2 regions of the Komagataeibacter sp. FNDCF1 genome follow, and region 1 is predicted to be linked to the other one. Evidence: riboswitches for the same ligand, from Rfam matches in the RefSeq annotation. Region 1 holds a riboswitch; the other holds the start of a gene.
What was found. A riboswitch is a leader RNA that binds a small molecule or an ion and turns the genes downstream of it on or off. The one in region 1 is predicted to bind cobalamin.
Positions count from the first base shown of each region.

Region 2: it holds a riboswitch for cobalamin, as region 1 does, so the genes downstream of both, LDL32_RS10995 (carbohydrate porin) here and LDL32_RS10460 (CbtA family protein) in region 1, are expected to answer to the same signal.

Region 1 is NZ_JAIWOT010000001.1:2,209,374-2,214,006, reverse strand. Features, by position in the region: gene LDL32_RS10475 (aldo/keto reductase) at 1-460, shown strand, start outside; gene LDL32_RS10470 (transglycosylase SLT domain-containing protein) at 704-1,753, shown strand; gene LDL32_RS10465 (peroxiredoxin) at 1,804-2,421, shown strand; cobalamin riboswitch at 2,452-2,599, shown strand; gene LDL32_RS10460 (CbtA family protein) at 2,665-3,390, shown strand; gene LDL32_RS10455 (lysophospholipid acyltransferase family protein) at 3,541-4,633, shown strand, end outside.
Region 2 is NZ_JAIWOT010000001.1:2,319,425-2,324,057, reverse strand. Features, by position in the region: gene LDL32_RS11000 (hypothetical protein) at 1-272, opposite strand, end outside; gene LDL32_RS10995 (carbohydrate porin) at 499-1,998, opposite strand; cobalamin riboswitch at 2,221-2,447, opposite strand; gene LDL32_RS10990 (ribokinase) at 2,478-3,422, opposite strand; gene LDL32_RS10985 (23S rRNA (adenine(2030)-N(6))-methyltransferase RlmJ) at 3,506-4,357, opposite strand; gene LDL32_RS10980 (YidH family protein) at 4,612-4,633, opposite strand, start outside.

The DNA of each region.
Region 1 (4,633 bases):
GATCCGCCTGCGCGACGAGGGGCGGGTGCGCTCGATCGGCGTGTCCAACTTCCTGCCCGAGCACCTGCAGCGCCTTGTGGATGAAACCGGGGTGACACCCGCAGTCAACCAGATTGAAATGCATGCGGATTTTGCCCAGGGCACGCTGCTGGCCATGCATGAAAAGATGGGCATCCTGACCGAAGCCTGGAGCCCGCTGGGCCGCGGCAAGCTGCTGGAAAACCCGGTAGTGCAGCGTGTGGCGTCCCGGCATGGCAAGTCCACGGCCCAGGTCCTGCTGCGCTGGGTCATCGACCGCGGTGCGGTCCCCATTCCCAAAAGCGCGCACCCCGAACGCATGCGGGCCAACCTGCACGCTTTCGATTTCCAGCTGACTGCGGACGACATGCGTGACCTCGCCACGCTGGACAGCCCGCACAACCGTACCGGCGGCGATCCCGCCACCTATGTGGAGGAATGATCCTTACGCCTGCGCCCGTGTCCGTCTCGTGGTGTGACGGCAGGCCAGGATTGCACAAGCGCAGGCCGGCCTGTTATGGTGCGCCGCCCGTCCCGTCGGGCGGGCCGTACCGGCACGTCCGCCATGGGAGCATGGGCGGCATGAGCGGGATCACGGCACCACATGGCAGCAACGCAGGCAGTCGCGGCATCTGACGGAGGGCGCGCGCCCTCTCCATCGTCTTCCCCATCCTGCCGGCGCGCCATGCGGTGGCTGGCGCTGGGTCTGGCCGGTGCGCTGGCAGCCTGCGCCAGCAGCGGCCCTCGCGAAATGAGTGAGGAGCAGATGATCCACGAGGCCGATTCCTATCGCGCCCGTGCCCATACCAGCTACGCCCCGCCCGGCCCGCCGGAGGACCCCTGGGGCCCCTATATCAATGAAGCCTCGCAGCGTTTCGATGTGCCGGCGATCTGGATCCGGCAGGTCATGCAGCGCGAGTCGGGGGGGCAGCTTTACCGCAATGGGGAATTCGTCACCTCGCTGCCCGGCGCGATGGGGCTCATGCAGCTCATGCCCCCCACCTATGACGAAATGCGTGCGCGCTACAGTCTCGGCCCCGATGCGTTCGAGCCGCACGACAATATCGTGGCAGGCACCGCCTATATCCGCGAGATGTACGACATCTACGGCTCCCCCGGTTTCCTGGCCGCCTATAACAGCGGGCCCGGACGGCTGGATGATTTTCTTGACCGCTACCACACCCTGCCCAAGGAAACGCGCGATTACGTGGCCTCCATCGGGCCGAAAATCGCCGGAAGTTCGCCGGTCAACCGCTCACAGGCCGACCTGCTGATCGAATCGCGCGCCTTTGCCCGCGCCCAGGCCGCCCAGAACAGCCGGGGCGGGCGCAGCCGGGGCCGCCAGCTGCTGGCCTCCGTGCCCGGTGGCACCGCAGCCGATACCCCCCCGCCCGAGGCGGCGGCCGTACGGGCGGCATGGAGCGCGCGTGAGCAGAGCGGCATCGTACCCATGGCCGCGGCCGGCACCCAGCCCGGCGTGATCACCATGGCGACTGGCCATGGCTGGATGGTGCAGGTCGGGGCCTATGGCTCGGCCGGGCAGGCGGAACATGCGGCAGGGCAGGCACGGGCCAGGATTTCGGCCAGCGGGGTGCATACGCAGGTCGCAAGCGTTGCATCGCATCATGGTCATGTCTATCGTGCAAGGCTGACCGGCCTATCGCACGAGGCTGCGGAACAGGCCTGCCAGAAGCTGGGTGGCTCCGGCTGCCAGGTCCTGCCGCCAGCCACATGATGGCCCGGCCACATGATGGCATTGACCCCGTATCCGGGGTGTGAGGAACCATGAGGTATTTTTACAGGCGTTCCCGCTGGTCCCTGCCGGGGCTGTGCCTTCCGCTTGTGGGTGTGATGGCGTTCGCGGGCTTCATCTGCTTTTCCCCCGCGCGCGCGGCCCTGCCGGTTGGCAGTCAGGCGCCCCTGTTCGATGCACAGGCCACGCGCAATGGCAGCGAGTTCAGTTTCCGCCTGGCCGATGCGCTGCGGCAGGGGCCGGTGGTGCTGTATTTCTATCCGGCCGCCTTTACCCGTGGCTGCACCATCGAAGCGCATGAATTCGCCGATGCGATGGACCAGTACAAGGCGCTGGGGGCCTCGGTCATCGGCGTGTCCACCGATGACATGCCGACACTGGACCGCTTTTCGGTCAGCGAGGGGCATGGCCGCTTCCCCGTCGCGGCCGACCCGCAGGGCCAGATCGCACGACTGTATGACAGCCGCCTGCCGCTGCTCAACCGCGCCAGCCGCACATCCTATGTCATCGCCCCCGATGGCAAGGTGGTGTACGCCTACAGCGCCCTGTCTCCCAACGGACATGTCGGCCGCACGCTCGATGCGTTGCGGCAGTGGCGCGCGGCACAGGGCAGTGCCAGCCCGGTTTCCCTGCCACCAGCGGCAAAATAGGGTGCATGCCCCTTTGTGTTTGACTTGGGGGCAGGGCGCGTTATTGACTGATCCCGCGTCATCCGCAGGGGAGAAGCCGGTGTGAAACCGGCACGGTCGCGCCACTGTATACCGCGTGTCGCATGCGGAAGTCAGACCTCTCCGGCGGATCAGGATATCATTCCGTTACGGGACGCGCTTTCCCGACAGGAGCTCTGAACCCATGTCCCTTTCATTCCCCCCTGCGCGCCACGGTGCCGCCTGATGGCCGGCCGTCTTCTGCTGCGTGGCATGCTGGCCGGCATCCTTGCCGCCTGTCTTGCCTTCCTTTTCGCCCGGGTGTTCGGGGAACCGCAGGTCAATCTGGCCATTGCCTTTGAATCGGCACGGGATGCCGCCGCCGGTGAACCGCCGGAGCCTGAACTGATCAGCCGTGGGGTGCAGGCCACCTTTGGCATGCTGACGGCCGCCATCATGTATGGCGCGGCCTATGGCGGGCTGTTCTCGCTGGTATTTGCCGCCGCCTACGGGCGGCTTGGCCGCTTTTCGCCACGCATGCTGGCCCTGCTGCTGGCGGGGGCGGGTTTCCTTGCGGTGGTGCTGGTGCCGGGCCTGAAATACCCGGCCAATCCCCCCGCCGTGGGCCAGCCCGCAACCCTCGGGCTGCGCACCGCGACCTATTTCGAGATGGTCATCTTCTCGCTCTGTGCCCTGACGCTGGCCGTGCTGGCGGGCCGCAAGCTGGCGGCAGGCCTGGGCAACTGGGGGGGCACGCTATGTGGCGCGGCACTGTTCGTGGTGCTGGTTGCCGTGTTGCAGGCCGTGCTGCCCGACTTCAATGAAGTGCCTGACAATTTTCCCGCCAGCGTGCTGTGGCGCTTCCGTGAAGCGGCGCTGGGCATGCAGCTGGTACTGTGGGGGGGACTCGGGCTGCTGTTCGGTGTCATGGCCGACCGCATGCTGGCGCGCCGGTCCGTCCGTTACGGCTGAGTATACGCAGGCCCCGGCGTGCGGCCTGCCGACGGGGAGGGACGAAGCGTGACGGTGGCCGGGCGCGGCGTTGCATGCATGGCACGCCAGCCGCCCGCCCCGTCTGCCCCATATTGTCGCACGCCATGATGAAGGGCTATGGATAGGCGCATGATCGCCGATTTCATCCGCCGTCTTGCCCGGCGCCGTTCTTCATCGCCCGTCCAGTCCCGGCCTGCGCCGCGTGCCGCGCGTCAGGTGATTGCGCCCGAAGCCGGTTCGGTTGCAGCGCATGCCATTGCAACCGCGACGGTCGTGCCGTCGGGGCGCGCGCGCGCATGCATGCGCACCGCACGCGGGGTGGGCAGGCTTGCGGCCATTACCGTCTGGGTTCCGCTCTCGGTCGGGTTCGAGGCGGTGCTGCTGCTGGTGCCCGGCACAGCCAAGATCCGCTGGACGCGCATGGTCTGGGGCGGGCTGTGCCTGCTGCTGTCGCTGCGCATACGGGTGGTTGGCCGCAGGGCGGGCGGCGTGGGCGGGCGCAGGGCGCGCCAGCGTGGCGAGCGGCCCGTCATCTATGTGTCCAACCATTCCACATGGCTTGACGTGCCAGTGCTGGGCACGGTGCTGCCCTCCAATTTCGTGGCCAAGGGCGATATCGAGGGCTGGCCCATCATGGGGCTGGTCTCGCGCATTGGCCGGACCATATTCGTCAGCCGCCAGCGCAGCACGACCGGGCGCGAGCGTGACGAGATGCTGCACCGGCTGATGGTCGAAGGCGATAACCTGATCCTGTTCCCCGAGGGGACATCATCGGACGGTTCACGTGTCCTGCCGTTCCTGTCGGCCTTTTTCGCCATTGCCAAGCCGCCGCGCCTGCCACCGGGCAAGGCCCCGGCCGAACCGGAAAGCGAGGCCGCGGCCATTGCCGCCCGCCCCGGCATGACGCCGCTGATCCAGCCTGTCTCGGTCGTGTATGACCAGCTGGAGGGCGTGCCGGTCAACCGCACGCGCAGGCCGGTCTTTGCATGGTATGGGGACATGGAGCTTGGCCCGCATGTGTGGCAGCTGCTCAAGTGGCGGTCGATGCGCGCGACCGTGCTGCTGCACCCCGCACTTGATCCCGATGATTTCCCCAGCCGCAAGGCGCTGGCCCAGGCGGCCTGGCGGGCCGTGGCCGCCGGTGCGGCGGAACTGCGCCAGAACGTGCCCCAGCCGGAAAATGAAAGCGCCTATGCCTGCCGCCCGCTGGCGGGCATGCTGC
Region 2 (4,633 bases), 110 kb from region 1:
GCAACGGCCACGCCATCCTGCCGGGTGCCGTCCTGGCGCAGCAGCGTGCCGTGGCAGGACATGACCTGCATGTGGTCGTTATAGACGGCGCTTTTTATCGTGCCATCCTCAAAATGCCGGGCGGGGGATGCGCCGGGCGTGGTCTGGTTGGCAATGGCCACGATGGCGGATGCCACGGCGGGCTGCTGGCAGTAATTCACCATCGGGCGGGGCGTGTGCTGCGCGCAGGCGGCCATACCAAGCGGAAGACATAAAGCAACAAGACGGCGCAATGGTTCTTATCCTTTTTACATTGCGGCACATGGTGATTTCACATGCCCGTGCCATCCGGGGTACAGGAGGGAACACGCCCCCACAACAAGATAAATTTACAAGCCCGGTCTGTGCTTTTGTCTTCTCTTGTCTTCTGGAAGATGACGGGCGGCAGCACTGCCATTCCCTGTCACGGACAGGCCACCCGTCCGGTTGCCATCCTCCTTCACGGGACAGTCGCGCAGGTCAGAAATTTACGCTGGCATGCAGTCCGAATACCGCCTCGTTCCCCGTGCGGCACCAGGGATATGACGGGTCGCTGCCCCCGCCGGCGGGATGCCAGACGTACTGGAAGTCAGGCTGCATCACCATCCATGGCGTGACCTGTGCCTGATAGGTCAGTTCCAGATGGTTCTCGTTGCCCTGCACCAGTGACCCGCTGGTGCGGTCGTATGCGCGCTGGCCCGAACTGGCGCGGCCGATGCCCCAGCCCAGGCCGATGGTGTCGTTGTCGCGACCGCGGAACGGGGCCTTCAGGTTCACGCCCGCGTCAATGGCGAAGCTGATCATGTTGCGGTCGCCGCTGTTGCCGGTGGCGCGCGCGAACACGCCTAGCGAGCGGGCGGAGGTAAGCGAGGGACGCCAGACCATCTGGTCGATGATGCCGTAGACCATCCAGTTGCCCCGGTCCCAGCGCGGGGTGCCGCCACTGGCGCCGAGCGACTGGCCCTGGGTGTTGTAGCGGTAATCGGGAAATTTTGCAGTGTCGTAATAGCCACCCAGCTTGTACACGCCCGGCAGGCCGGGATTTTTTGTGACGTTGGACATGTCATCGGGCTGGGGGTTGAGCGCGTATTGCAGTTCGGTGATCAGCAGCGCGCCGGTGCCCATGTTGAACCGGGTGCCGCTGCCATCATTGGTGGTCTGGTTGGTGGGATCGACCGGGTTGCCGCCCTGGATGCCAAAGGAGTTGGAGCGGTTGCCCGGCGGGTTGTCATCGGCGGCGGCGAACATGAAGGTGAATTTCTCGCTCGGGCGGTAGCGGATGCGCACGGCGGGCGAGGACAGCGGCCAGGACGGGCCGCCCCCATACAGGTTGACCGATGGCGCCATGGGCCAGCCGAAATTGGCATTGAGGTAGAGCGCCCCGTAATCGCTGATCAGGAATTCGGTATCAAGGTCCTGCTGGCCGATCTTCACGTCCAGTTTCCCCCCGAGGAAGGACTGCTGGTACCACAGTTCGAACAGGCGGGTGGAGCGGTCGGCCTCGAACCCGCTTACGGGGTTGAAGTTGTTCAGGTGATCCTGCGAGATGGAGCGCCCGCGCGTCTGCAGCGCGCTGACATTGAACAGCCCGCCCTTCAGGCCGAAGAGCTTTTCGAGATCGACGGTCAGTGTCGGCATTGTCACGCCATCATAGGCGGGGCCGGTGCCTGATCCCTGTCCATCGCCATTGGTGCTGGGGGTGCCGCCGGTGGCGTTGCCCCACAGTTCATCCACTTCCTGAATGTCGAAGCTGATGCCGTGCCTGTACAGCCACGGCCGGGCCCCACCCATGTCACCCAGCAGGTTGCCGCTGGTGTCCGGCCTGTCCTCACCGGCGGTCTTCTCCTGCGCATCGGCCTGCGCGCGCTGGGACTCACGCACCGTTGCCGGGTCGATCTGCTGGATCAGCGGTGTGGAATTGCCCAGGCGGGCGCGCCCGTCGGCAATCTGGGTGCGGGGGACCTGCGCGTGGGCAGTCATGGCGCAGGTGCAGGCTGCAAGTACAGCGCATGGCAGGGCCGTGCGCTGTTGCGGCGTATGGAATATCTTCATGAAAGGGAACATCCCGTCAGGATGGGTCCGGCCCCGATGGAACCGGAAGACTGGCAGCCCCATGCCGGTGCCGCCGCTGGTGCGGTGTAACGGGATTTCAGGTAATCTGGCGCATGCTCTGGCATCCATCTCCGGTCAGGCCCGCCCGGCGACATGGTAAAGGACAACGGCAGGTCTCCTGGCTTGCGGGTCCTTGCATGTCATCCCCCTTCCCGGCCGGGGCCAGTGGTTGCTGCGGCTGCAGCGCCGGATGACGTACTCTCCGCCTACAGTTGCGGGTACAGCTGCCGACTGCGTCCCCGGGCATTCACCCTGCCGGAACTGACGGCATTCCCTTTCTCACCCGTCTGCACGGGACCGTTGACTTGTCGGGCAGGACTATAGCGTTTCCCGATAAGTGTGCAAGATCATGCTTCTGGCTGCTGCGCCAGCAGGGCCTTCACCTCCGGCATCGTGGGGGCGGCCTGCGCCGCGCCCGCGCGCGTCGTGGCCAGCGCGCCGCATGCGGCGGCAAGGCGCACGGCCTGACCCGGCGTGGCGCCCCCCACCAGTGCCGTGGCCAGCCCCGCGTTGAAGCAGTCACCTGCCGCCACCGTATCAATGGCATGAACCCGGAAGGGTGGCACGAACCCCTGCGCGCCGGGCGCGGAATAGACCACACCCCTGTGCCCCAGCTTGATGATAGCGGTGCCTACGCCGCGTCCGTGCAGGATGCGCGCGGCGGCAAGGGCCGTTGTTTCATCCACGGGCATGACGCCGGTCAGGGCAGCGGTTTCGTGTTCGTTGGGGGTCAGGATATCGGCCAGCGCCCAGAGTGCGTCCGGCAGGCCATGCGCGGGGACGGGGGCCGGATCCAGCATGACCGGTATGGCATGCGCCCGCGCGTGGCGCGCCACGGCCAGCATGAGGTCGGGGTCCATTTCCATCTGCATCATGACCAGTCCGGCGCCTGTCAGGGCAGGCAGGATCCGGGGGCAGGATGTGTGGGTATGCGCCATGTTCGCACCGCCATCCACCAGGATCTGGTTCTCGCCCGCATGGTTGATGGTGATGAAGGCCCGCCCGGTGCCCGTGGCGGCATCTTCCAGCAGCCAGCGTGTATCGACCCCGGCATCCTCCAGCGTCGTGCGTGCCATGGTGGCCAGCATGTCACGCCCGGTCCAGCCCGCCAGGGCCACGGCCCGCCCCAGCCTGGCCACTGCCATGGCCTGGTTGGCGCCCTTGCCCCCCAGCCCGGTGGCCGAGGACAGCACATGCATCGTCTCCCCCGGCCGGGCGAAACGGGTAACATGCATGACAAAATCGATATTCGTGCTGCCAATGACGGCAATATGGGCGCTTGGCGTTGACATGGCACAACCTGACACGGACCGGGAAAAAGGCAGGATCAGCCATGCCGCTGCCCGATGCAACCGTGCGGGCGCGGATTGCCGCCTTATTCTGGCACGACCCATTCCACGCTGGCCTGAGCGCCCTCATCGCCCAGAACAGGGCACAGGCTGTCCAGAATGGCGCGCGCGGTGTGATCGAACCGGAAAGGCGGGTTGGCGACCAGCAGGCCGCTGCCATTAAGCCGTGCGGGGTCAAGTGGTGGGCGCAGTGTCAGTTCAAGGGCAAGCAGGTTGCGCTGGCCCGCATCCCTGAGGCTGTTGAGGAAAGCGCGCGTCGGCGCCCGGTGCTTGATGGGGTACCAGGCGGCGACAATGCCGGTGGCAAAGCGCCGTCTGGCCGTGATGATGGCCTGCGCCAGACGGGCAAACTCATCCCTGTGTTCAAAGGGCGGGTCCATGAGTACCAGCCCGCGTTTCGCCTGCCGGGGCGGCAGCAGGGCCGTAATGGCTTCATAGCCGTCCCGGCCGTGCACGGACACGTTGCTGTCGTGCCGGAACAGGCGGCGCAGGCTTTTCTGGTCGTCGGGGTGGAGTTCACAGCAGGTCAGCGTATCGCCGGGGCGAAGCATGCGGGCGACGACGGTGGGGGAGCCGGGATAGAACAGCCTGCCGTCATGCGCCCCGATCACGGCCCTGACCATATCCAGCCATTGCCGCAGGGCGGGGGGCATTGCCGGATCGGATGGCAGGTCCAGCAGGCGGCCGATGCCGTCGCGCCATTCCCCGGTTGCCTGGGCTTCTTGCCCCGAGAGATCATACAGGCCGATACCCGCATGCGTGTCCAGCACCGCAAGGGGGGACGGCTTACGCCCCAGCGCGTCGATCAGCGCCACAAGCAGGGCGTGTTTCATGACATCGGCAAAATTGCCCGCGTGATAGCTGTGCCTGTAGTTCACCGTTTTCCTGCCCCGAAAGCCCGCACCCCAGCAGCGGGGTGCAGCGGAGTGTTAATGCATGCCGGTGTTTTTTTTCATGCCGGGCCCGGTCGGGCTGGCGGCCTGCCGATGCGCTGGCATGGCAGGGCTCGCGCCCCGGCGCATGACCGATGAAGAATGAAGGCCCCTGAATGCCGCCTGCCCTGTAAAAAGGTGGCGTTCACTGGCTGCAACGATGTGGGAAGAAGGTTCCTGATGGCGTATGCCGCAGTTCATCAGGTATGCAATACGGTATAA